3 regions of the Bacillus sp. PK6-013 genome follow, and region 2 is predicted to be linked to each of the others. Evidence: riboswitches for the same ligand, from Rfam matches in the RefSeq annotation. Region 2 holds a riboswitch; each other region holds the start of a gene.
The links. Region 2 has a riboswitch for S-adenosylmethionine ahead of M1E03_RS16560 (methionine ABC transporter ATP-binding protein). Riboswitches for the same ligand answer to the same signal wherever they lie in the genome.
Positions count from the first base shown of each region.

Region 1: it holds a riboswitch for S-adenosylmethionine, as region 2 does, so the genes downstream of both, M1E03_RS05685 (MetQ/NlpA family ABC transporter substrate-binding protein) here and M1E03_RS16560 (methionine ABC transporter ATP-binding protein) in region 2, are expected to answer to the same signal.
Region 3: it holds a riboswitch for S-adenosylmethionine, as region 2 does, so the genes downstream of both, M1E03_RS13000 (YezD family protein) here and M1E03_RS16560 (methionine ABC transporter ATP-binding protein) in region 2, are expected to answer to the same signal.

Region 1 is NZ_CP096417.1:1,109,404-1,117,317, reverse strand. It holds gene M1E03_RS05690 (MDR family MFS transporter) at 1-983, opposite strand, end outside; gene M1E03_RS05685 (MetQ/NlpA family ABC transporter substrate-binding protein) at 1,104-1,928, opposite strand; SAM riboswitch class I at 1,985-2,092, opposite strand; gene M1E03_RS05680 (sunset domain-containing protein) at 2,224-2,904, shown strand; gene M1E03_RS05675 (ABC transporter permease) at 2,933-4,264, opposite strand; gene M1E03_RS05670 (ABC transporter ATP-binding protein) at 4,254-4,952, opposite strand; gene M1E03_RS05665 (ABC transporter permease subunit) at 4,978-5,958, opposite strand; gene M1E03_RS05660 (ATP-binding cassette domain-containing protein) at 5,952-6,830, opposite strand; gene M1E03_RS05655 (GntR family transcriptional regulator) at 6,823-7,215, opposite strand; gene M1E03_RS05650 (hypothetical protein) at 7,257-7,385, opposite strand; gene M1E03_RS05645 (YtzC family protein) at 7,512-7,784, opposite strand.
Region 2 is NZ_CP096417.1:3,269,075-3,276,988, reverse strand. It holds gene M1E03_RS16590 (hypothetical protein) at 1-95, shown strand, start outside; gene M1E03_RS16585 (GntR family transcriptional regulator) at 100-474, shown strand; gene M1E03_RS16580 (ABC transporter ATP-binding protein) at 471-1,172, shown strand; gene M1E03_RS16575 (ABC transporter ATP-binding protein) at 1,192-2,115, shown strand; gene M1E03_RS16570 (ABC transporter permease) at 2,108-3,049, shown strand; gene cspB (cold shock-like protein CspB) at 3,166-3,366, opposite strand; SAM riboswitch class I at 3,670-3,783, shown strand; gene M1E03_RS16560 (methionine ABC transporter ATP-binding protein) at 3,883-4,884, shown strand; gene M1E03_RS16555 (methionine ABC transporter permease) at 4,887-5,537, shown strand; gene M1E03_RS16550 (MetQ/NlpA family ABC transporter substrate-binding protein) at 5,559-6,377, shown strand; gene M1E03_RS16545 (L-cystine transporter) at 6,504-7,889, shown strand.
Region 3 is NZ_CP096417.1:2,580,983-2,588,896, forward strand. It holds gene sat (sulfate adenylyltransferase) at 1-195, opposite strand, end outside; gene M1E03_RS12990 (inorganic phosphate transporter) at 221-1,285, opposite strand; gene M1E03_RS12995 (phosphoadenylyl-sulfate reductase) at 1,297-1,998, opposite strand; gene M1E03_RS13000 (YezD family protein) at 2,084-2,200, opposite strand; SAM riboswitch class I at 2,303-2,409, opposite strand; gene pyrE (orotate phosphoribosyltransferase) at 2,573-3,202, opposite strand; gene pyrF (orotidine-5'-phosphate decarboxylase) at 3,199-3,918, opposite strand; gene M1E03_RS13015 (dihydroorotate dehydrogenase) at 3,887-4,822, opposite strand; gene M1E03_RS13020 (dihydroorotate dehydrogenase electron transfer subunit) at 4,822-5,592, opposite strand; gene carB (carbamoyl-phosphate synthase large subunit) at 5,589-7,914, opposite strand, start outside.

The DNA of each region.
Region 1 (7,914 bases), 2.1 Mb from region 2:
TCTTTTCCCCTCGGAGCGAGACGGTTGGCGATTGTCGGCACAGCCGGCCATACAAGCATTTCGCCAATGGTCAGCACAACCATCGCGGCAAGAAACGCCGGAAACCGTTCAGCGCCAAACAAAATTCCGTATGCCATCATAAAAATGACAAATCCGATCACGATTTGGTTTTTCAGCGATTCGGCAAACCGTTTCACAAAAAAACCGATCAGCGGCTGACCGAAAACAATGAGCGCCCCGTTCACTGTCCAAAGTACGCTGTACTGCCCAAGAGATATCCCCAGCTCCTGGGTGTGTGAAGCGATGGTCGAGGACCATTGCGAATAAGCGACCCAGCCGAGCAGGTAGCCCGTACATATAACCAAAAGCGCGGAGAATCTAGATTTCCCGCTGACTGAATCGGCATGATCCAAAACAGAAGACTGCATGGCTTTTTCAGACCGAATGCGTCTAAATCCGAAAATCGCAATCATGAAAAAGACGGCATATAGCATCGCATTCGCCAGAAAAACATACGTAAATGAAAAAGACGCGACAATTCCGCCGAGCGCTGAACCAACTGCCACCCCTGCATTTTGCGCCACGTATACAGCATTGAACGGCTTTCTGCCGCCTTCCGGCCAAACCGAGCCGGCCATTGCATAGCATGCCGGAAACACGATCCCTGATCCAAAACCGGCCAGTGTTAAGAAAAGAATGTATTGGAACCACTCGTGAAAAAAGACGAGGCCTGAAAGGCTCGCAAACGTGATCACAATTCCAAGTACGACGGTTTTAAATCCGCCGATTTTATCGAATAGATATCCCCCGAACAGGTTGCCCAGCACATTTGCCCCTGAGTTCAGCATCAGCACAAATCCGGCCGCTGTCAGCGACTTTCCCAAATGCTGATGGATATAGATGGTATTCAGCGGCCATAAAAAAGATGCCCCTGTGACATTGATAAACATTCCGATGACCAATAGCCATAATGTGCGCGGCATAGCGTTTCCTTCTTTCTCTTTAGCATTTCCTCTAGATTCTATTCGTTTTGCCCATTTTTTTCAATTGACACGATTTCGATTTTCAACATAAAAAACCCCCTTTTTAAAGGGGGAATTTTTTTATGATTGCGTCATCCATTTTGGCTTTCCGAAACCGGCGAATTCCCGATCGATCGCATCTTCGAAAGCTTTGGATTTTACCGCTTCTTTGAGATCTTTGGCGAATGGCTTGTCTTTGTTTTTTTCATCCACTACCACTTGATTGCGGTAGCGGTCAGGCATGTTCTCAAGCGCCAGCGCGTCCTGCAACTTCATATTAGCGGAGAGAGCGAAATTACCCGGGACAGCCGCGATATCCAGGTCATCGACCGCTCTTGGAAGATTGGCAGATTCAAGCTGTTTAAATGTCAGCTTTTTCGGATTTTCCGCAATATCCCGCACAGAGGCTTTCAATGTGTCGACATCGCTTTTCAGCCGAATCAGCCCCTGATCCTGGAGCGTTAAAAATGCCCTGGCGGCATTGGCCGGATCGTTTGGAACAGCCACTTCCGCCCCGTTTTTGACATCGTTCAAGTCGTTATATTTGGCAGAATAGAGACCCATCGGAGCGGTCGGCACAGAAATGAGTGCAGCAAGATGTTTATTGTTTTCTTGATTGTATGATTTCATAAAAACCTCATGTTGAAACAAATTGGCGTCGAGTTCGCCTTCGCTTAACGCCGTGTTCGGCTGTACATAGTCGGTGAATTCGACCACTTCAACTTTGTAGCCTTTTTTCTCAAGTTCAGGCTGAATCGCTTTTTTGACCATATCGTAATACGGTCCTGCAGTAGCGCCTATTTTGATCGTTTTACCATCGCTTTCGGCATTGTTTCCGCATGCGGTCAGAAGCGCCATGCTCAAGGCCAGTCCCAGCACGGAAGTCCATTTTAATATCTTGTTCATGTATATCTCCTCCTCCAAAATAAAAAAAACTCTTTCAGCGCCTGAAAGAGTTGTTCAACTTATCTTTCAGAATGCGCCTGACATTCTGCTGGATTTAGCACCTTGCTCTGCTGCAGGTTGCTGAGATTTCGCCGGGCCAGTCCCTCCATCTCTCTTTATAAGCTGCATATTCAGTTTTTTAAATGATTTCTTTATTTTAAGTTTGAATATTTAGATTTGCAAGAAGTTTTTTGGTATAAACATTTTTTTCTTTTTAAGCTAAAATATAGTTATCAAACACGAAAGGAGACGAATCATGGAATCTATCATGCTGATCGGGTTTTTATCCTTTATTTTTTCCATCTGCTACCTTGTATTTCATTTGATCAGAAGAATCTTTTCTCCAGGCAAAAGGTTTTCCAGAAAACTCTTTTATCCTTGTTTTGCAGGCGGACTTCTCCTCCTGATCATCTCTGCGCCTTATTACAGTGAGGAAACATATGCCGTCGATGAGACAAAAACAGAGGACCTGACAACCGAGCTTCAGGAACTGAAAACTGAACACAGCGCTGTACAAAAGGAGCAAACCGCATTAAAGCAGCAGCTCAATCAAGCAAACGAAAAACTGAAGGCAGCCAAAACGGAGAATGACACATTAAAAAAAGAAAACGAAAAACTGACAAAAGAAAAAGACTCGCTTACGAAAAAAACAAAATCGCTGTCAGAAAAACTGGCTAAGGCTGAAGAAAAAAGCGGCAGTACCGAAGCCACTGTAAAAGAAAAGAACGCCACCGCTCAGGCCGGAACGTCACACAGCGCGCCCTCCCCTAAGAAAAACAGCGGTGAAAGCAAACAAGAGTGCAAAATCAAAGGAAGCGTCAACCATATTTATCATACACCAGGAAGTACATATTATGACCGCACGAAAAACGTCGCCCGCTGGTTCTGCACAGAACAGGAGGCGCGTGATGCGGGGTACAGACCTCCGAAACGTTAAAAAAGCCGGCATACCGCCGGCTTTTTTCTTAAAGCTCTCTTCTTAATGCTGTCAGCACGTTCGTTCTTGTCGCTTTAATGGCCGGGTTCAGGCCTGAAAGAATGGCGACGCCTGCACTGATCAAGGTCGCGATAAGGACAAGACTGACCGGAATGTACGAGAAGGTGATGCTGAAGTCTGCCGCACTCGCTCCTCCTTCTGAAACCGATGATAAAATAGGTGGTATAATCTTGTTCACTAAAAAGCTGACACCGTATGAAATGATAACACCTAAAACAGATCCTAAGATGCCGATATAGGCGCTTTCCAGCAGGAACATTTTCCGGATCACGTTCGGGCTCGCCCCGATCGCTTTCATAATGCCGATCTCCTGCGTCCGCTCTGTAACCGCCATTGTCATCGTGTTGAAAATGCCGATCGCTGAAATCAAAACGGCAATGACTCCGACAAAGATCAGACCGATTTTAAAAGCCATGAAAAAAAGATTGATGCTTTCGAGTTTTTTCGTTATTGAATCGACGTAGTAGCCTTCATCCTCCAAATCTGTTGTCAGCTGTCCGACATGTTCAAAATTATCCGCGTAAACCGAAAGCTTTTTTTCGATCGTGCCGTTGTCTTTGTCCGCCTTCAGAAATCCGGTGATGTCTTTTTGCATGTCGTTGCTGACATAGACTGTTGAATCGCTTGCCCATTCATAAGAAGGTTTTTTCGTCACTCCGACAACTTTCAGATCATATGTTTTCGCTTTCCCTTCTTCTCCTGTTTTTTCATCCATTTTTGAGATCTTTAATTCAATTGTTTTGCCGAGAATATCTTCTGCGTATCCTTTTGGTTCTTTTACTTCCTCAGCATTATTTTCCATCTGTTTTTCATAATCTTGGGCTTCTTTTTTCGTCCAGAGATTCTTCCCAAAATGGTAGCCGACGACGATTTCATTCGGTGTTTTCGCTACGCGGCCGCGATCGAGTTTGATATTGGCTTTTTGTTCAGCGGCCATGTCAGTAATCGTGATATTCGACATTTGATTGTTTGTCCTGTTGCCCAACTTTGCTTCAGCAGGTGCGAACACCTGCGTGCGCTCGATAATCGCGGACACATCTTTGCGATTTTCGAATTCTTTCAAGTCTTTCTTTTGAACTTTCTGATCGCTTTGCCCTTCTTTTCCGACAACATTTATCTCAGTCACGATTTGCTCTTTCATCAGCTGTTCAGTCAGCGATTTTTGCAGGCCGAACCCGACCGATGCGAGCACGATTAAGAATGCGCAGGCCACCGTTGTTGCGAGAATGGTCATGAATACACGCAGGCGGTTTTTCTTCATATTTCTTCTAATGAACTTCAACTGATCCTTAAACTTCAACAGTCTCTTCCCCTTTCTCTAACACGCCGTCAGATAACTGAAATTTCGTTTTGGCGATCGATGCCACCTCGTCATCGTGCGTGATGATGACGAATGTAATACCGCGCTCCCTGTTCAGCTGCCGAATGAATTCGAGGATTTCTTGTTCTGTTTCGGAGTCCAGGCTTCCGGTCGGCTCGTCGGCTAAAATGATTGACGGATTCAAAATCAAAGCGCGGGCGATGCTGACGCGCTGCTGCTGTCCGCCTGAAAGCTCATTCGGATAGTGTCCAGCGTGGTTTTCAAGGCCGACGCGGTGAAGCATCTCATTGACGCGCTGCTTCCGCTCAGACGGATGAACACCTTTTAAAGTCAGAGGCAGTTCGATGTTTTCGTAAGTCGTCAAGCTCGGAATCAGCTGAAAACTTTGAAAGATGAAGCCGAAATGTTCAAGCCTGAATGCCGCCCATTCTTTTTCGCTGTACTTTGTGACATCCGTACCGTCAATGACGATCTTACCTTTTGTCGGGGCGATATAGCCGGAAATCAAGTTCAACAGCGTCGATTTTCCGGAACCGCTCCGTCCGACAATGCAGGCGATTTCGCCTTTTTCAACGGTAAGCGAGACATCCTTTAACACTTTAATTTCATTTTCCCTCCCCTTTTTACCGACTTTAAATGAGTGGTGAATATGCTCTACACTGATCATTTGTAAATCTCCTCTCCATTATGGATTACAGCTGTTTTATTTTTTTGAAAATCAAGAAGTAACTGATTAAGAATCCGACTGCCGAACCGATCAACATACCGAAGATATAGCTGAACAGGCTAGAAGAAGTGGCTGCGCCGAATCCCCAGATGCCAAATAAAATCACGAGAATTTGAATCGGGCGATCCATTTTTCTCCAGAGAAAAAAATGTCCGTTCCGTTCAAGCTGCTGTTTGATAAAGCAAAAATAGCCGATTATATAAAACAAGATCCCCATGACCAGCGGAATCAACAGCGTAAAGGCCAAGCCGCCGTTATGGACGCCGAAACCGTCGAGGTACACAATCGGCGTTATATAATTTAAAAAATATGAATCCTGAGAAAATAAAGCAGAATTAACCCCAAAGAAACTCATGATAATCTGCAAGTTTGCCATCGGAAGGCCGATCAGCAAATAAGGCAGAATCGACGTTGAAAAAGCAACAATCATCTGGGCCAGCGGATTGCCGGTCATCGCGCCCGCCGCCATGACAAGCGAGTAGACCATAAAGCAGAATATGACCGATCCGATAAAATACTCGTGAAAGTTGACGACGTCAACCTTATACAAAACAACTAAGGCATAAGATAACAAGTAAGATAATAGCTGGGCTGTTAAAAGAATTGTAATACCCAAGAAATATTTCGTATTGAAAATGATGCCTCGCCTATAAGGGAGCCCGAGTGTGAAATCAAGCGTTCCTCTGCTCCGTTCAAACCCGATCTGGCTGAGTGCAAGCGCGACTCCGCCAATCCAGAACATTCTCATGACCCCGCTTATCTCATAATCTTTATATAAAACGCACTCTATATCGGGAAATTTTTTCTGTTCCGCAAGACATCCTTGATACTGAAAATAATCATTTAAAATCGAAAACGGTTCACTCAGCATCACCGCTGCAAACACAACTAAAAAAATCCAGAAATGCTGTTTCCACTCTTTATATAAAAGTCCGCGGTCTACCATCTTCGCTTACCTCCATACTTCGCGATGAATACTTCCTCAAGACTGACCGGAAGCTCGTTCCAAACTTTCGGAGACAAACTTTTTAGAAATTGTTTGCTCACATCGTCTGCTTTCGGAATCAACACCGTATAAAACACGCCGGTGTGATCCAAAACAGGGATTTCCCTTTCCCTGATTTTCAAATTGACATCTTCTTCAAATGCCATTTGGATTTTAATAAAATCGCCTTTCAGTTCATCAAGATCCATGATGTTCGACAATGTATTGTCTTCGAGAAAACCGATTCGGTTGCACATTCTTTCAATATCCTCAAGCCGGTGGGATGTGATGAGAATCGTCGTGTTGTTTTCAGCCACTTCATCGACCATCAGCTGGAGAACATCTTGTCTTGTGACGGCATCAATGCCGTCTGTCGGCTCATCAAGCAGGATGACCGCCGGCCGGATCGCAAATGACAAAATCAGCGACATTTGCTTTTTCAATCCTGTAGACAATTCCCTGTACTTTTTTGTTTCGGGAATATCGTAGCGGTTCATTAATTCATTCGCATATGTAACATCAAAGTCAGGATAAATGTTACGCAAAATATTGACGAGCTGTTTGTAATTGTATTTTTCGAAATAGGTGTTTTGAACGGGCATATAGACAATATTGCGCTTGACGAGCGGATGGTCCTTCACCTTGACGCTGCCGAAGTAGATGTCTCCGTCATCAGGCAGCAGGATTTGCTGAATCAGGCGGAGAAGCGTTGTTTTCCCTGAGCCGTTTCTGCCGAGCAGTCCGAAAATCTCTCCTTCCTCAAGCTTAAAGGAGATGTTTTTGAGTATTTGTTTTCCCTCAATTGTTTTTGACACAGATTTGAGCTCAATCATTCACTTCGCCTCCTCTCACTTCTTCGGCGATTTCCGCCATCCACTCCTGCAGCTTTTTAGTGTCGATCCCAGCGTAATGCGCATCGATGATCAGCTGCTTTAACTGCTCTTTAATCATCGCAATCTTCCCTTCATCAAGCGTAACTTTCGCGTTTTCTGAAATATACGTTCCTCTCCCCCTCAACGTTTCAATAATTCCTTCCCGTTCAAGTTCTTTATAGGCTTTGCTGACAGTGTTCGGGTTCGCAATGATAATAGTTGCAAGCTCTCTGACAGAAGGAAGTTTATCTCCAGGCTTGATTATCCCTTTTAAGCAAAGCTCTTTCATCTGCTGGATGATCTGCTCATAGATCGGGGTTGAGCTTCTCGGATCGATTTGAATCATCTATCTCCCTTCTTTCTCGTTCAATCTCAGGTCATTCACTTTTAAAAAAACACGTATCCCAAATTTTCTTGAATTATAAAGCCCAGCTTCGCAAGAACAAACAAGAACGAACAGGCAATGATAAACGCCACGACCACCATCGGCGTTACTTTTTTATGTTTATCACTCATGAGAATTGCTCCTTTACATGTGTGTGTTAATTGTATTACTCGATATAGTACACCTAATACATTAAATACATCGTCCTTTTTTGTCAATCACTTTTTTTCAAAAAAATGAACCCTTTCAAAAAGGGTTCATCTTTCATACGATCTCTGCAGAATCATATTGTTTTGAAGGGTTTGCAGCTGAAGCCTTTGGCGGTGAATTTCCTCCCTTTGTTGCTCATTGGCAAACAGCGAAAGCTTGTTTAATTCATTGACCGCGTTTTCAAGCATCAGCTGCGCATCGCTGTACTCTGTCTCATTGTAATGTTCCTGCCTGCTCGCAGTTTCAAATTGAGATAAAGCATAATCATAAGCATCTTCGCTTCTTTGGATGTGCTCTCCGACGGATTGTCTTGTAGCCAAAGAAAACCCCTCCTTAATGGAAAAATCCATCGTGATTAGTTTGGCCATCACAGCCGTGATCATTGAAGAAAATAATTGGGAATCGGTTTGTTCTTATCGTGTTTATTTGCTACAATTTTAGGATGCGTAA
Region 2 (7,914 bases):
ATTTGCCGGGTGTTCTCCTGGTGTATTACACAGTCTTAGGCGTCTGTCTCTTCTATCTCTCCTGCAAATTACTGAACAGAAGAGTTGAGGTGTAAAAGAATGGCAAATGAATTTTCTGCTTCAAAGCCGATCTATAGGCAAATAGCCGAACAGCTCTTTAAAAAAATGATCCGCGGAGAGATCAAACCGGGAGAAAAATTGCCTTCGGTCCGTGAGCTGGCTGTTCAGACACAGGTAAATCCGAATACGATTCAAAGAACCTACAATGAAATGGAAAGGATGGGCGTGGTGGAGACCAGAAGGGGACAGGGCACCTTTGTTGTTGAACATACGGAAGTCATCGATGATTTAAAGCGGGAGATGAGGTCGGAAGTTATCGGGCAATTTGTCCAGAGCATGGAAGAGCTTGGCTTGTCTAAACAAGACATGTTGTTGGAACTTGACCGTTTTCTTCAGAAAGGAGATCCCAAATGAAGATTGAGCTGAAAAATGTCACGAAGAAGTTTGGCAAAGAGTATGCGCTCAAAGAGGCCGATCTGTCACTTTCTCCCGGGAAAATTTACGGGTTGACAGGACCGAACGGCAGCGGCAAATCTACGATCTTGAAGCTGATCACAGGGCTCTCGTTTCCGGATTCGGGCTCGGTGCTGATCGGAGGGCGGCCGGCAGCCAGAAAGGAGACGAAGAACATCGCCTATTTAACAGAGCTCGATATGTTCTACGATCCATTTCGGGTCAAGGATATGATTCACTTTTATGAAACCCAGTTTTCCGATTTCCGTATAAATAAAGCGTGGGACCTGTTAAAGGACATGAAAATCGACGGGGATAAAAAAATCGGCAAGCTTTCCAAAGGCAACCGGGGCAGGCTGAAGCTCGCGCTCACATTGGCGCGCGATGCAGCAGTCGTGCTGCTTGATGAGCCGTTTTCCGGTCTTGATCCGATGGTGAGAGAATCGATCGTCAAAAGCCTTCTTACATATTTGGAGCTTGATAAGCAGACAATCGTCATCGCCACCCATGAGATTCATGAAATTGAACAAATTTTGGATGAGGTCGTCGTCGTCTTAAATGGCCGAATTGAAGAAAAAAAGGATGTCGAACAGCTGCGCGAGGAATCCGGAATGTCGCTTTTGGAATGGCTGAAACGGTTTATTGAAGAAAAAAATTGAAAAGGCTGGAGGAGAAACAGTGGAAACACTTTTGGAATTAAAAAATGTATCAAAAACGATCAGGGGGAAAAAGATTATCGACGGCTTGAGCTTTGACGTGCGGGCAGGCGAAATATTCGGCTTCCTAGGTCCGAACGGCGCCGGAAAAACGACGACGATCCGGATGATTGTCGGGCATATGAACATCACCGCCGGTGAAATCGCCGTGTGCGGCGTCAGCGTAAAAGAAAATTTTGAAAAGGCCGCGCGGCATATCGGAGCGATCGTTGAAAATCCGGAACTGTATAAATTTTTAACGGGCTATCAAAACCTTCAGCAATACGCGCGCATGACGAAAGGCGTGACGAAACAGAAAATTGACGAAATCGTCGAGCTTGTCGGATTGAAAAACAGGATCAACGATAAGGTCAAAACGTATTCTTTAGGAATGAGACAAAGGCTTGGCCTGGCCCAAAGCCTTTTGCACGATCCGAAGCTCTTGATTCTCGATGAGCCGACGAACGGGCTTGATCCGGCCGGTATCCGGGAAATTCGCGATCATTTAAGAAAGCTGACGAGAGAAAGAGGTATGGCGGTCATCGTTTCAAGCCACCTGCTTTCAGAAATGGAGCTGATGTGCGACAGGATCGCCATTATCCAGAACGGAAAGCTCCGGGATATTCAGCATGTGCACGGACCCGCTCGGGATGAAAAGAAGCGCTATTATATTCAAGCGGATGACAATCAGGCTCTGATGCGGGAAGCGGCTGCCTTCAAAAAGATGAAGGTTGACGAAGCGGAAGGCGGGATAGAGCTCAGCCTTCAAAAGGATGAAGTGCCTGATTTGATCAAACACTTGTCAGACAACGGTGTCCGCCTATATGAAGTGAAGGCTGTGAACAAATCGCTGGAAGACCGGTTCCTGGAAATCACCGCAGAGAAGGAGGAAGCTCAGCATGTTTAATCTCATCGTAAATGAATGGATCAAAATTTTTAATCGAAAAGGCACATATGTCATGATTGCGATTTTGCTGTTATCTGCCATCGGGCTGGGCGTTCTCACAAAGACGATCGGAGAGACAGACCAAAACCCGGACTGGAAAAAAGAATTGATGCAGGAAAATAAAGATATGAAAGAACAACTTAAAGGGGTCAATAATCCGGCACTTGAAAAAAGCTATGAACGGTCGACCGCCATTAATGAGTATCGAATCAAGCACGATTTGCCGGAAGACGGGGACTATTCGGCCCTGTCGTTCATCAGCGACGCGAGCGGCAACATTCCTCTCCTCGGTCTGTTTGTGATCACGGTGGCTGCGGGAATCGTTGCGAATGAATTCAACTGGGGAACGGTGAAGCTGCTTGTCATCAGGCCGATCAGCCGCTTTAAAATCTTGCTGGCAAAATATTTTACAGTTCTGCTTTTTGCATTGGCTTTGCTTTTCATTCTGTTCGCAAGCGCGGGTATCACAGGCCTTGCTTTATTCGGGGCAGGCGACGGCAGCCAGGTTCACTTGGCGTACGCCGATGGAACCGTTGAAGAAAAAAGCCTGCTGCTGCACTTGGCCGGCAGCTATTTGCTGAATTCAATATCGCTTTTGATGATGGCGACAATGGCCTTTATGATTTCAGCTGTTTTCAGAAACAGCTCGCTTGCCGTAGGTATTTCAATTTTCCTTTTGGCAATGGGCGGAACGGTGACAAACTTGCTCGCAACGAAATTTGATTGGGTGAAATACATCTTATTTGCCAACACTGATCTCACTCAATACTTTGACGGATCTCCGCTTGTTTCAGACATGACGCTGGGATTCTCGATTGTGGTGCTGGCTGTCTATTTTATCGTTTTTCATGTGCTCGCCTTTGGTGCATTCACAAAAAGAGACATCGCTTCATAAGCGGTTTTCGCAAAAAAAGCCTGACGCCGGTTTTCCGGGCGTCAGGCTTTTTTTAAATATAAAAAGACTGCTGACATTCGGTCAGCAGTCCTGTATGAAGATCAGCGGTTCACAGCTTACGCTTTTGTTACGTTAGCAGCTTGTGGTCCGCGGTTTCCTTCAACGATTTCGAAAGATACAGATTGGCCTTCTTCCAAAGTTTTGAAGCCTTCGCCTTGAATAGCAGAGAAATGAACGAATACATCGTCTTGTCCTTCAACTTCGATGAATCCGAAACCTTTTTCAGAGTTAAACCATTTTACTTTACCTTCTAGCATGAAATTTCCTCCTAAAGCGATAACGCTTAAATTCACTATTCTTGCTCTAAAACAAACTTCCAAGACGAAAACTCTTACAAAACTTTCTTCTTAAAGATAGTTCGAACAAAAATAATTACCTTTACTTTACCAGTGTTTAAGCGAAATTACAACTGCTAAACACAATTTTTTTAAAAAAAGTGAAATTTAATAATCAGGGCGAAAAATAAAGCATTAAAAAGCGGGTTTTTGAAATTTTCACAATTCTGATTGACAACATTTCGAAGAAGCTGTAAAGTTAGGTAAAACTTCATGCATCAACACTTCTTATTTAGAGAGGCGGAGGGAATTGGCCCTATGAAGCCTCGGCAGCGGGTTCTGCATACAGCAGAATACTGTGCCACATCCAACAAGCCGTACGGGCTTGGAAGATAAGAAGAGAGCGGACCACTCTATTTACTTCGTGTCGTCTAAGGCTTCTTCTTATTTTTTAAGAGGGAGCCTTTTTTGTTAGCCAAAAAGAGGAGGAAGATCATCATGATTACATTTGAAGGCGTTGAAAAGGTCTATGAAAGCGGCGGACAGAAGGTTCATGCGCTCAATGGAATCGACCTTCATGTAGATAAAGGGGAAATATACGGCGTCATCGGATTCAGCGGCGCAGGGAAAAGCACGCTGATCCGCTGTGTGAACTTCCTTGAAAAACCGACGGCCGGAAAGGTATTCGTCGGCGGAAGAGACTTAATGTCTCTGTCGAAAGCTGAGATTCGAGCTGTTAAAAGGAAGATCGGCATGGTATTTCAGCATTTTAACCTGTTAAATTCAAAGACGATTTTCGCTAATGTCGCTGAGCCGCTCGCGCTTGTCAAAACACCGAAAGCCGAAATCAAGCAAAAAGTGACGGAACTGCTCCATTTTGTCGGACTTGAGGATAAAGCCCGCGATTATCCGGATCAGCTGTCGGGCGGCCAAAAGCAGCGCGTCGGCATTGCCCGGGCGCTGGCGACAAATCCGGAGGTTCTGCTCTGTGATGAAGCGACATCCGCGCTTGACCCGCAGACGACCGGCGATATTTTGAAGCTGCTGAAGCGCGTCAACGAACAATATAACATCACGATTTTGTTGATCACTCATGAAATGAATGTGGCAAAAGAAATCTGCGACAAAGTCGCGGTCATTGAAAAAGGAAGGATCATTGAATCAGGCAGCGTGTTTGACGTGTTTTCCGCGCCGGAAACCGAAACGGCCAAAAGCTTTGTCAAATCAGCCATCGACCACGAGATACCTGAATCGATTCAAAAATTAAATGTGAAGCATCTCTACCAGCTTCAATTTGTCGGCGAATCTTCCGGGAAGCCATTTCTTTCGCAAGTGGCAAAGCGGTTTGACGTAGAAGTCAACATTCTGCACGGAACGATTACAGAGCTTCAGGGAATTCCGTTTGGCAGTATGACGGTTGAACTGCAGGGGGAAGACGGTGAAATCGGGCGGGCGCTCGAATATATCCGCAGAGAAAACATTCGCATCAGGGAGGTATAAGCATGCTTGTTACATATGACCAAATCATTGACGCACTGGTTCAGACGATTCAAATGACGGTTTTCTCGCTTTTATTTTCAAGCGTGATCGGCATTCCGCTCGGCATTTTGCTGGTTGTCACAAGGAAGGGGCATCTGCTTGAAAATCCGGCAGTTTTTACGGTTGTCAATATGATCATTAACATTTTCCGGTCCGTTCCGTTTATCATCTTGATGGTTGCTTTAATTCCGGTGACAAGGCTGATTGTGGGGACGTCCATCGGCACATCGGCAGCGATTGTTCCCCTGACTTTTTATGCGGGGCCTTACATCGCAAGGCTCGTCGAGAACTCTCTGCTTGAAGTCGATCCGGGAGTCATTGAAGCCGCTGAAGCAATGGGAGCGACTCCGCGGCAGATCATCTTCCGGTTTCTGATTCCGGAAGCGCTCGGTTCGCTTGTGCTGAGTTTTACGGTGGCAACGGTCGGATTGGTCGGAGCGTCGGCGATGGCTGGTGCGATAGGCGCCGGCGGTCTTGGGGATTTGGCGATCACATACGGCTACCAAAGGTTTGACACGCTGACGATGATCATCACGGTTGCAATTCTCGTCATCGTTGTGCAGGGATTGCAGACATCCGGAAACGTTCTGTCCAAAAAATTGAGAAGAAGATAAACAGAGAGGGAGACAGCTATGATGAAAAAGTTCACATTTGTTATCATTTTACTGCTGCTTGCGGGAATGATCGCGGGATGTGCGGCAGACTCTGATGCGAAAACCATTAAAATCGGCATCAGCGGAACGGATACAAGAATCTGGGACTTTGTGAAGAAAAAAGCCGAGAAAGAAGGCTTAAAGCTTGAAATCGTCAAATATTCTGATTATGTTCAGCCGAACCAGGCTTTGGCGGGCGGTGACATTGACGCCAATGCATTTCAGACGATATCTTACTTTAATGCATTCAAAAAGGAACGCAATCTTGAACTATCGCCGATCGGCACAACGATCATCGCTCCGATGGGCATTTATTCCGAGAAGTATGATTCGCCTGACGATATACCAAACGGCGCGGAAATCGCTGTTCCGAGCGAAGCGACGAACATGGGCAGAGCCTTGCTCCTGTTGGAGTCCGCCGGCCTGCTTCAATTAAAGGACGGATTTGACGGAAACGGAACGCTTGATGCGATTAAAGAAAATCCTAAAAAACTCAAAATCACAACGGTGGCCGCAGAGCAAACGCCGCGCGTGCTTCCCGACGTCGCTGCATCTGTTATCAACAACGGCATAGCGGTTGACGCCGGCTTCCATCCTGTCAAAGATTCGATTAAACTGGAAGACGAAACAGCGACACCGTACATCAACATTATTGCGGCCAGAACAGAAGACCGGGACCGTGAAGATTTGAAAAAGATCGTTGAGCTGTACCAATCAGACGATACCGCTGAATTGATCAAAAAAGAGTTTGACGGTGCACAGCTGCCGACTTTTGTTCCACTGAAAGACATCGGCGAATAAAATGTCAGTCGCGCAATTGATTCCCGGGTCATATATTGAAATACATCGATAATTCCTACTTGACCAATCAGGTTTGTTGTACTATAGTTTTTAAATGTAAAAAATTCTGGGGGTGCTTTTGTTACCATGACATTATTTGTTGTTATTAATATTATCGTCATGCTCGGCCTGATGGCGCTCCTTTATATGATGCAAAAAAAACATGTTTCTTTTTCTAAGCGGGTATTTACCGCTCTGGGAATCGGCATTGTTTTTGGATTCGCTTTGCATTTTATATATGGTTCGTCTTCAGAAACGATTACGCAGACATCTGATTGGTTTAATATTGCAGGCGGCGGCTATGTGAAGCTTTTGCAGATGATCGTTATGCCGCTTGTATTCATCTCGATTTTGGGTGCTTTTACAAAGCTTAAACTGACGCACAATATCGGAAAAATCAGCGGATTGATCATCGGCCTCTTGATCGCGACGACAGCTGTCGCTGCTGCGGTGGGAATCGCGTCCGCACTTGCTTTCGACCTGCAGGCTGTCCATGTGGATCAAGGCCAGGCAGAGTCAATGAGAGGGGCGGAACTCGAACAGAAATCGCAGGACATGGAAGCCAAAACACTTCCACAGCAAATTGTCGAGCTTCTTCCGGGGAATCCGTTTTTAGATTTTACGGGAGCAAGACCGACATCAACGATCGCCGTTGTTATTTTTGCGGCTTTCCTTGGAATCGCGTATCTCGGGGTCAATCGAAAACAGCCTGAACAAGCTGAGCTTTTCAAAAAGATGGTTGATGCCGTGTATGCGATCATTATGCGTGTAGTGACGTTGATTCTGAGGCTGACGCCTTACGGTGTATTGGCGATCATGACAAAAACGATTGCAACGAGCGATCTCGACAGCATTGCCAAGCTCGGCAAATTTGTCATCGCTTCATATGTGGCGCTGATCGTCATGTTCATCATTCACCTGCTGCTCATTACATTCAGCGGTTTAAATCCTGTCACATACTTGAAAAAGGCGTTTCCGGTCCTTGTATTCGCGTTTACATCTAGATCAAGCGCAGGCGCTTTGCCGCTGAACATTAAAACACAGCGCAGCCTCGGTGTTCCCGAAGGCATTGCAAACTTTGCCGGATCCTTCGGACTGTCCATCGGACAAAACGGATGTGCCGGAATTTACCCTGCAATGCTCGCGATCATGATTGCGCCGACGGTCGGACAAAATCCGCTTGAGCCGTCATTTTTGTTCACGGTTATCGCTGTTGTTGCGATCAGCTCTTTCGGAGTGGCAGGCGTCGGCGGAGGTGCGACATTTGCAGCGCTTCTCGTCCTTTCGGCGTTAAATATGCCCGTAGCGCTTGCTGGACTGCTGATTTCGGTTGAGCCGCTCATCGACATGGGGCGTACGGCTCTTAATGTCAGCGGCAGCATGACGTCAGGACTTGTCACAAGCAAAGCAACAAATGAACTTGAAAAAGACACGTACCAAGACCGTACTAATATCATTGAAGCAGAAGTGTAAAAGAAGAACGGCCCGCACAGCTTGA
Region 3 (7,914 bases), 690 kb from region 2:
TCTCATATTTTCGACAACGGACAGATAGTCTTTCTCTGTCATAAAGCCTTGGATCGGGCTGTACGCACCGATTCCGATCAGCTCCAAATCTGAAAAAGCCATTAAATCCAGTTCTATTTCCTGTGCGATATGTTGAAAATCGTATGCTTCATTGACGCGGTTAACCAATACACCGCCGTGTGGTGCTAAACTCATAAACTTGTTTCCCCCTACTTTGTGTTTAAATTCCTCCGCCTTGTTCATGGACGGAGCTGTGCTCTTTTTTGACTGCTCTCATCAGGCTGATCGTCCCGACAGATGCCAGAAGGACGCTTGTGACGACGATGAGAGCATAATAGTCTCCTTTTAATAAAAGGCTGACCAGCATATAAGACAGGCTTAATGAAAGGAACGGCGAGACGACCCATACTTTCAGCATCGTTTTGACCACTTGTTTATGAAAGACATTGCCGCCGTTTTTTGCCATTCCCATCCCTATAATAGAAGATGATGTGACTTGCGCAAGCGGAACCGGCAAACCGAAAATCGAACTGATGATGACAAGCCCGGCTCCTGTTCCGGAAAGGATGATCCCCTCTCCTTTTGAAAATTTCGTTATTTTTTTGCCGTTTGTTTCAAGAACGCGCCTGCCCAGTAAAAGGGCGCCCAGCGCGACAAACAGTCCGCCGTAGAGCGTTCCTTCCCCGACTGTCAAAACATGCGCCGCCACCAGAGGTCCGACAGCATTTGCGACATTGTTCATGCCTGCTGAGAAGGCTTCAAAAAACCCGGTGATCAACAGAATGACCGCCAAAACCTTTGCTTTCTTTCCCGAGGCTGGACGTTTGATCGTTTTTTTCATGATGTTTGCCATCGCAAATGTAAAGGTAAAAGCGACGATTGGTACAACGACCCAAAATGAGACGATGACAAGCAAAGATTTCACATATAAAACCTGGTAAGCGACACCTACTCCGACAACAGATCCGACCGTCACTTCACTTGTCGAAAGCGGGATACCGAGTACATTTGCGATAAAGAGCGACAGTGCCGCCGAGCCGATAATAATGCAGACGATTTCAAGCGAAATCACCCGTTCGGGAATGATGCCTGAGCTGATCGTTTTCACGACGTTTCCTCCGCCGATGACGGCGCCCGAGAGAACGCCTGCTGCACAGATTATTAGTGCGTGAAACTTCTTTTTGACGGCTTCAGATCCATAGGCGATTCCCATTGAAGCAGCTGCACCGCTCGCTCCGATATTCATCGCAAAAAACATGCTAAATAAAATGGCGGCAAGTTCCATGACTCATCTCCTTACTCGTGTAATCCGCATTCTGTTTTAGCCGATCCGTTCCAGCGGCCTGATCGAAGATCATCCATTGTAAAGGCCGGAGAGGTGCACGGAGCGCAGCCGATGCTCGGGTAGCCTTGATCATGAAGCGGATTATACGGGAGATCGTGCTTTGTCACATATCTCCAAATATCCTTCCACGTCCAATGAATGAGCGGACAAACTTTGATAGACTTGAATTTTTCATCTTTGTTCAAAAAATTCGTTTTGCTCCGCCCGGGCGATTGCTCGCGGCGCAGGCCCGACAGCCACGCCGGGTAGCCTGAAAGCGTCTCGCGGAGAGGAATGACCTTCCTCATTTCACAGCAGGAATTCGGAGCGGTCTTCCATAGTTCGTCCCCATATTCTTTCGCCTGCTCTTCGACGGTAAGCTCCGGTGTTTTCATGATAATCTGAAGGCCTGGATATCGTTCTTTGACAGCGTCGATCGTTTCATACGTTTCTTTAAAATGAAATCCCGTATCAAGGAAAACGATGACCGCATCTTTTTTCACCTTATAAATCAAATCGATCAGGACGATTCCCTCAATTCCGAAGCTGCACGCATATACAAGCTGATTTCCGTAATGTCCGTACGCCCATTTCAAGACGGACAGCGCTCCTTTATAAGAGTCATCTTCCTGAAAAGAGATATTTGGTTCTTCCCATGTGCTGTAAGTAAAAATTTTCGGTTCCCCCTTTTTTCGCCAACAAAAAAACGGCTTCCAGCAGAAAAAAACTGTGAAAACCGCCTCTAGTTTGTCTAGTCAGCTATTTCAATCTTATTTTTTCATTTTTTTCGATTTGAATGACTTTGCCGTCCTGAACAACGAATGTGATCGATCCGTAATTCATGTCTTTCAGCATGTCTTTCATTTTGATGATCACCTTTTCAAGCTGTTCATCTGTCTTCACTTCTAGCTCCTCCTCTGCCCCTAAAAATTAAAATCTTTCTTCCAAATTTGAAAGAAAGACGAGGAACTCCGCTATTCCTTATCTCTCAAAATGAGGGCATTTTGCTGGAAGTAGCACCTTACGCTTCACACGCAGGTTGCCGGGTTTCATCGGACCAGTCCCTCCACCGCTCTTGATAAGTTTGCTTTTGTTATTTTAAAATTTTAGCACAATTCGAACAAAAGTCAACCCGACTTTTTTTATAGGATTAATAAAAAATAAAAATAATCCGATTTTACTATTTTTAAATCTGTAAAAAGACGCAAAAAAAGCCGTTCTCCCATTAGGAGAATACGGCTTTTATCATTAATCCATCCAAGACTTGCTTTCAGGATCCGCCTTCCATTCTTTCAGTTTGGCGGCATCCTGTTCGCTGATATATCCGCCGGCAAGCGCAGCCTCTGTCAATGTATCGTAATCAGTCAGCGTACGGTATTCAACGCCCGCTTCGCTGAAGGCGGCGGCAGCTTTAGGAAGCCCGTAAGTGAAAATGGCGGCGACGCCGAGCACTTCACATCCCGCCTCTGTGAGAGCGGCTGCCGCTTCAAGGACGCTTCCTCCCGTTGAAATTAAATCTTCAATTACAACGACTTTTTGTCCTTTTACAACAGCGCCTTCAATTTGGTTTCCTTTGCCGTGCGCCTTCGGTTTGCTTCTGACGTAGCACATCGGCAGGCTCAGCCTGTCGGCGGCAAGCGCGGCATGGGGGATTCCCGCAGTTGCCGTACCGGCGATCATTTCGGCTCCGGGAAACTTGTCTTGAATCAGTCCGGCAAGCCCTGAAGCTATATCATCCCTTACTTCCGGATATGAAAGCGTCAAACGATTGTCGCAGTAGATGGGCGACAAGATGCCGCTCGCCCATGTAAACGGCTCGTTCGGGCGCAGGAAAACCGCTTTGATTCTTAATAAATGGTTTGCAATGTCTGTTTTCATGCCTTGGTTCCCTCCCACTCATGTCCTATTTTTCTGTAGGCTGACACAGGATCTTCCGCCTGTGTAATCGAACGGCCGACAACGATCGCCGACACGCCTTTTTCCCTTGCGTAGCCAGGCGTCGCCACCCGGACCTGGTCGTTGTTTTTGTCATCCGCCATGCGAATTCCGGGTGTCACGGTCAGAAAATCTAAAGACGCGGCCCGGTAAATGTGTTCGGCTTCATGGACGGAGCAGACGACACCGTCAAGTCCGCTTTCTTTAGCCAACTTGCTGTAGTGAACAACTGTATCGAGAAGCGGCGTTTCAATCAGCAGCTCTTGCTGAAGCATTTCTGAAGACGTGCTTGTCAGCTGGGTCACAGCAATTAATGAAGGGCGTTTTCGGCCTGCCGGAGTCCCCGCTTCAAGGCCTTCAAGCGCCGACTCCATCATTTGCTTTCCGCCTGCTGCGTGCACATTGACAAGGCTGACGCCAAACCCCGCCAGCCTTTTCATCGCCTTGTATACGGTCGTTGGAATGTCGTGGCATTTTAGATCAAGGAAAATGCGGCAGCCGCGCTCCTGTAACTTTTCAAGGATGGCCGGCCCTTCCTGATAAAAAAGCTCCATGCCCACCTTCACGAAAAGCTCTTCTCCATGAAACCGGTCCAAAAACGCATATGTTTCCTGTGCTGATGCAAAATCAAGCGCGATGATGGGCGGCGTATGTTTCATCCTTCCAGCTCCTTCCGATACACTCGTTCAACGAACGGTATCCGTATTTTTCTAAAACGCGCGGCAAATCGGCGATGATTTCGGGACAAACAAACGGATTAACAAAGTTTGCGGTGCCGACGGCGACTGCGCTCGCACCCGCCAGCAAAAACTCAAGCACATCTTCCGCTGACTGGACACCGCCCATGCCGATGATCGGAATGCTGACTTTTTGGCTGACTTCATGCACCATTCTGATGGCCACCGGTTTAACAGCAGGGCCTGATAATCCGCCGGTTTTGTTCGCCAAGATCGGCTTTCCCGTTTTTAAGTCGAGCCGCATCCCGATCAGGGTGTTGATCATCGTCAAACCGTCCGCTCCCGCTTCTTCTATGGCAAGAGCGATGTCGGTAATATTCGCGACATTCGGCGACAGCTTCACATAGACGGGAACGCTCGCAACCTCTTTCACCGCTTTCGTCAGCTCACTGGCCATTTCCGGCTGCGTACCGAAGGCGATCCCTCCCGTTTTCACGTTAGGACAGGAAATATTCAGCTCGAGCGCATGAACATTCGGTGCTTTGCTGATTTCTTCAGCCACTTCAACATAATCGTCGATCTGCGAGCCGGCGACATTGGCGATAATCGGTGTATCGAACTGTTCGAGCCACGGCAATTCGTGTTCCATGACAGCCTCTAAACCCGGATTTTGCAGACCGATGGCATTAAGCATGCCGGCTTGCGTCTCGGCGACGCGCGGCGTCGGATTCCCGAAGCGCGGTTCGCTCGTCGTCGCTTTAATCATGATCGCACCGAGACGTGAAAGATCGTAAAAGTTCGCAAATTCTCTCCCAAATCCGAAGCAGCCTGAAGCCGGCATGATCGGATTTTTCAATTGAAGGCCCGGCAAATTGACTTCTAGCATCATAACAGCACCTCCTGGGCTTTGAAAACAGGACCGTCAAGGCATACCTTCACATAAGATGTTTCGCTTTCTTCCGTATGGCAGACACAGGCAAAGCAAGCGCCGATCCCGCATCCCATGCGCTCTTCCATTGACAGATAAACCTCTTTATCCGGATAGCGCTGTTTTAAAGCTTTCAGCATCGGTGTCGGTCCGCAGGCCATTATGCAGTCAAACTGAAGCCCCTCGTTTTCAATGACATCTGTAACAAATCCCTTTGAACCTCGGGTGCCGTCTGCGGTTGCCACATACACACGCCCGAAACGGCTGAATTCCTGTTCGTAAAAGACGTCTTTTGCAGAAGCAAATCCTAACACATGGATCGCGTGCACCCCTCTATTTGTCAGCTGTTTGCTCAGCTCGTAAAGCGGCGGAACACCGATCCCCCCTCCGACAAGAAGAGCCGTTTTCCCCGGTTCAAGCGATTCAGCCGGAAAACCGTTGCCGAGCGGACCAAGGACATCGATCTGATCTCCTTCCTGTTTTAAAGACAGGAGACTCGTGCCTTCCCCATCCTTGCGAAAGATGATGGTCACCTGCCGGGCGGCTCTGTTGATGTCGGCGATGCTGATCGGCCGCCTCAAAAGCGGCGTGAGGGAATCTGAGACCTTGATGTGAAGAAACTGGCCGGGAGCGCCGCAAACTTCGGCAATCTCCCCTTCCAGTACCATTTGATAAATATGATCCGCGATACACTTGTTTGAACGGACTGTCATATACCCTTTTCTCATCTGACGGCCGCCTTTTGCTCAATTCTAATCGCCGGCATATGATCGGCGCGGAAGCTCATGCTTTCAAGCACCCGCAAAATCGCTTCCGCCGTATCAAGGGATGTCAGGCAGGCAACGCCGTTTTCAACGGATTCGCGTCTGATTCTGAAGCCGTCCCTTGCCGGCTGCTTCCCTTTTGTCAGCGTATTGACGACGAACTGCGCTTCCCCGTTTCGAATGACATCAAGGAGATTTGTGCCTTCTTCGCCGATTTTCCCGACGGTTTTAACAGGTACGGATGCGTCTCTTAAATAGCCGGCCGTTCCTTCCGTAGCCAATATTTTATAGCCGATCGCATGGAACCGCTTGGCGATCAATAGACCTTCCTCTTTATCTTTATCAGCAACTGTCAGGAGAACAGAGCCGTAATTCGGAATTTGGATGCCTGAAGCGATCAGTCCTTTGTACAGCGCTTTTTCCAAAGTGCTGTCTTTGCCCATGACTTCCCCGGTCGATTTCATTTCCGGTCCGAGCGTGATATCCACTCTCCTCAGCTTTGCAAACGAGAAGACCGGCACTTTCACATATACGCCTTCCTGCTCTTTTTGAAGGCCTTCAGTATAGCCCATATCGGCAAGCTTCCCGCCGAGAATCACTTTTGTTGCGAGATTGGCCATCGGAATGCCGGTGATTTTGCTGAGAAACGGCACCGTGCGGCTCGATCTCGGGTTGACTTCAAGGACGTAAACCTCATCTTTTGAAAGGACAAACTGAATGTTGAGCAGGCCGACGATGTTTAAGCCTTTTGCAAGCTTAATCGTGTATGCTTCAATCTTTTTCTTGATGTCCTCTGAAAGGGATTGCGGCGGGTAAACGGCAATCGAATCCCCTGAGTGGACGCCGGCCCGTTCAATGTGCTCCATAATCCCCGGAATGACGACCGTTTCACCGTCAGAAATCGCATCCACTTCAATTTCCTTTCCGGTCAAATATTTATCGATCAAGACAGGGTGCTGCGGATTGATTTTCACTGCATTCTTCATATAATGGAGAAGCTCTGTTTCATGGTAGACGATCTCCATCGCACGCCCCCCAAGTACATACGATGGGCGGACAAGCACCGGATAGCCGATGTTGGCTGCGATTTCAACAGCGCCTTCCACAGATGTCGCCGTTTTTCCGAGCGGCTGAGGCACATGCAGCGTTTCAAGCGTCTGTTCGAACTTGTCGCGGTCCTCGGCGCGGTCCAAATCCTCAAGGGATGTTCCAAGAATGGCGACGCCCCGCTCCGCGAGCTCGTCGGCAAGGTTGATCGCAGTCTGTCCGCCAAACTGAACGACGACGCCTTTCGGCTGCTCCAAATCGATGATATGCATGACATCTTCAACAGTAAGCGGCTCAAAGTAGAGCTTGTCGGAGATGCTGAAATCCGTTGAAACCGTCTCAGGATTGTTGTTAATAATGATTGCTTCATAGCCGGCTTCTTTGATCGCCCAAACCGAATGCACAGTCGCATAATCGAATTCGACCCCCTGGCCGATCCGGATCGGGCCGGAGCCAAGAACGATAACGCTGTTTTTGTCTGTTCTGACCGATTCGTTTTCCTCTTCATATGTGCTGTAGAAATAAGGTGTCTCCGATTCAAATTCGGCCGCACATGTATCAACCATTTTATAAACAGGCGTGATGCCTGTTTCTTTTCTAAGATCATAAAGCTTTCTTTCAGGCATCTCCCAGAGAAGGCTGATGAAGCGGTCTGAAAAACCGAGCTCTTTCGCTTCTTTCAAAAGACCTAGGTCGCCGCGCCCGGCTTTCAGCTTTTCTTCAAAGCGAATGATTCCCTCAAGCTTGTGCAGGAAGAACAGGTCAATTGCCGAAAATTCGTGGAGATCGCTGACCGTGTATCCTCTTCTAAACGCTTCGGCCAAGTAAAAGAGACGTTCGTCTCCCGCTTTTTTAATCCGTTTTTCAAGCACTTCATTCGAGATCTCACCGGCATCTTTCAGCTCCAGGTGATAGACATCCGCTTCAAGAGAACGGACCGCTTTCAGGAGAGATTCCTCCCACGTTCTTCCGATCGCCATCACTTCGCCTGTCGCTTTCATCTGCGTGCCGAGCTTGCGGTTTGCCGATTCGAATTTATCAAACGGCCAGCGCGGTATTTTTGAAACGACATAGTCGAGTGCAGGTTCGAAAGACGCGTACGTTTTTCCTGTCACAGGATTCATCATTTCGTCAAGAGACAAACCGACGGCAATTTTAGCGGCAAGCTTTGCGATCGGATAGCCCGTCGCTTTTGAGGCAAGCGCTGATGAACGGCTGACCCGCGGGTTTACCTCGATG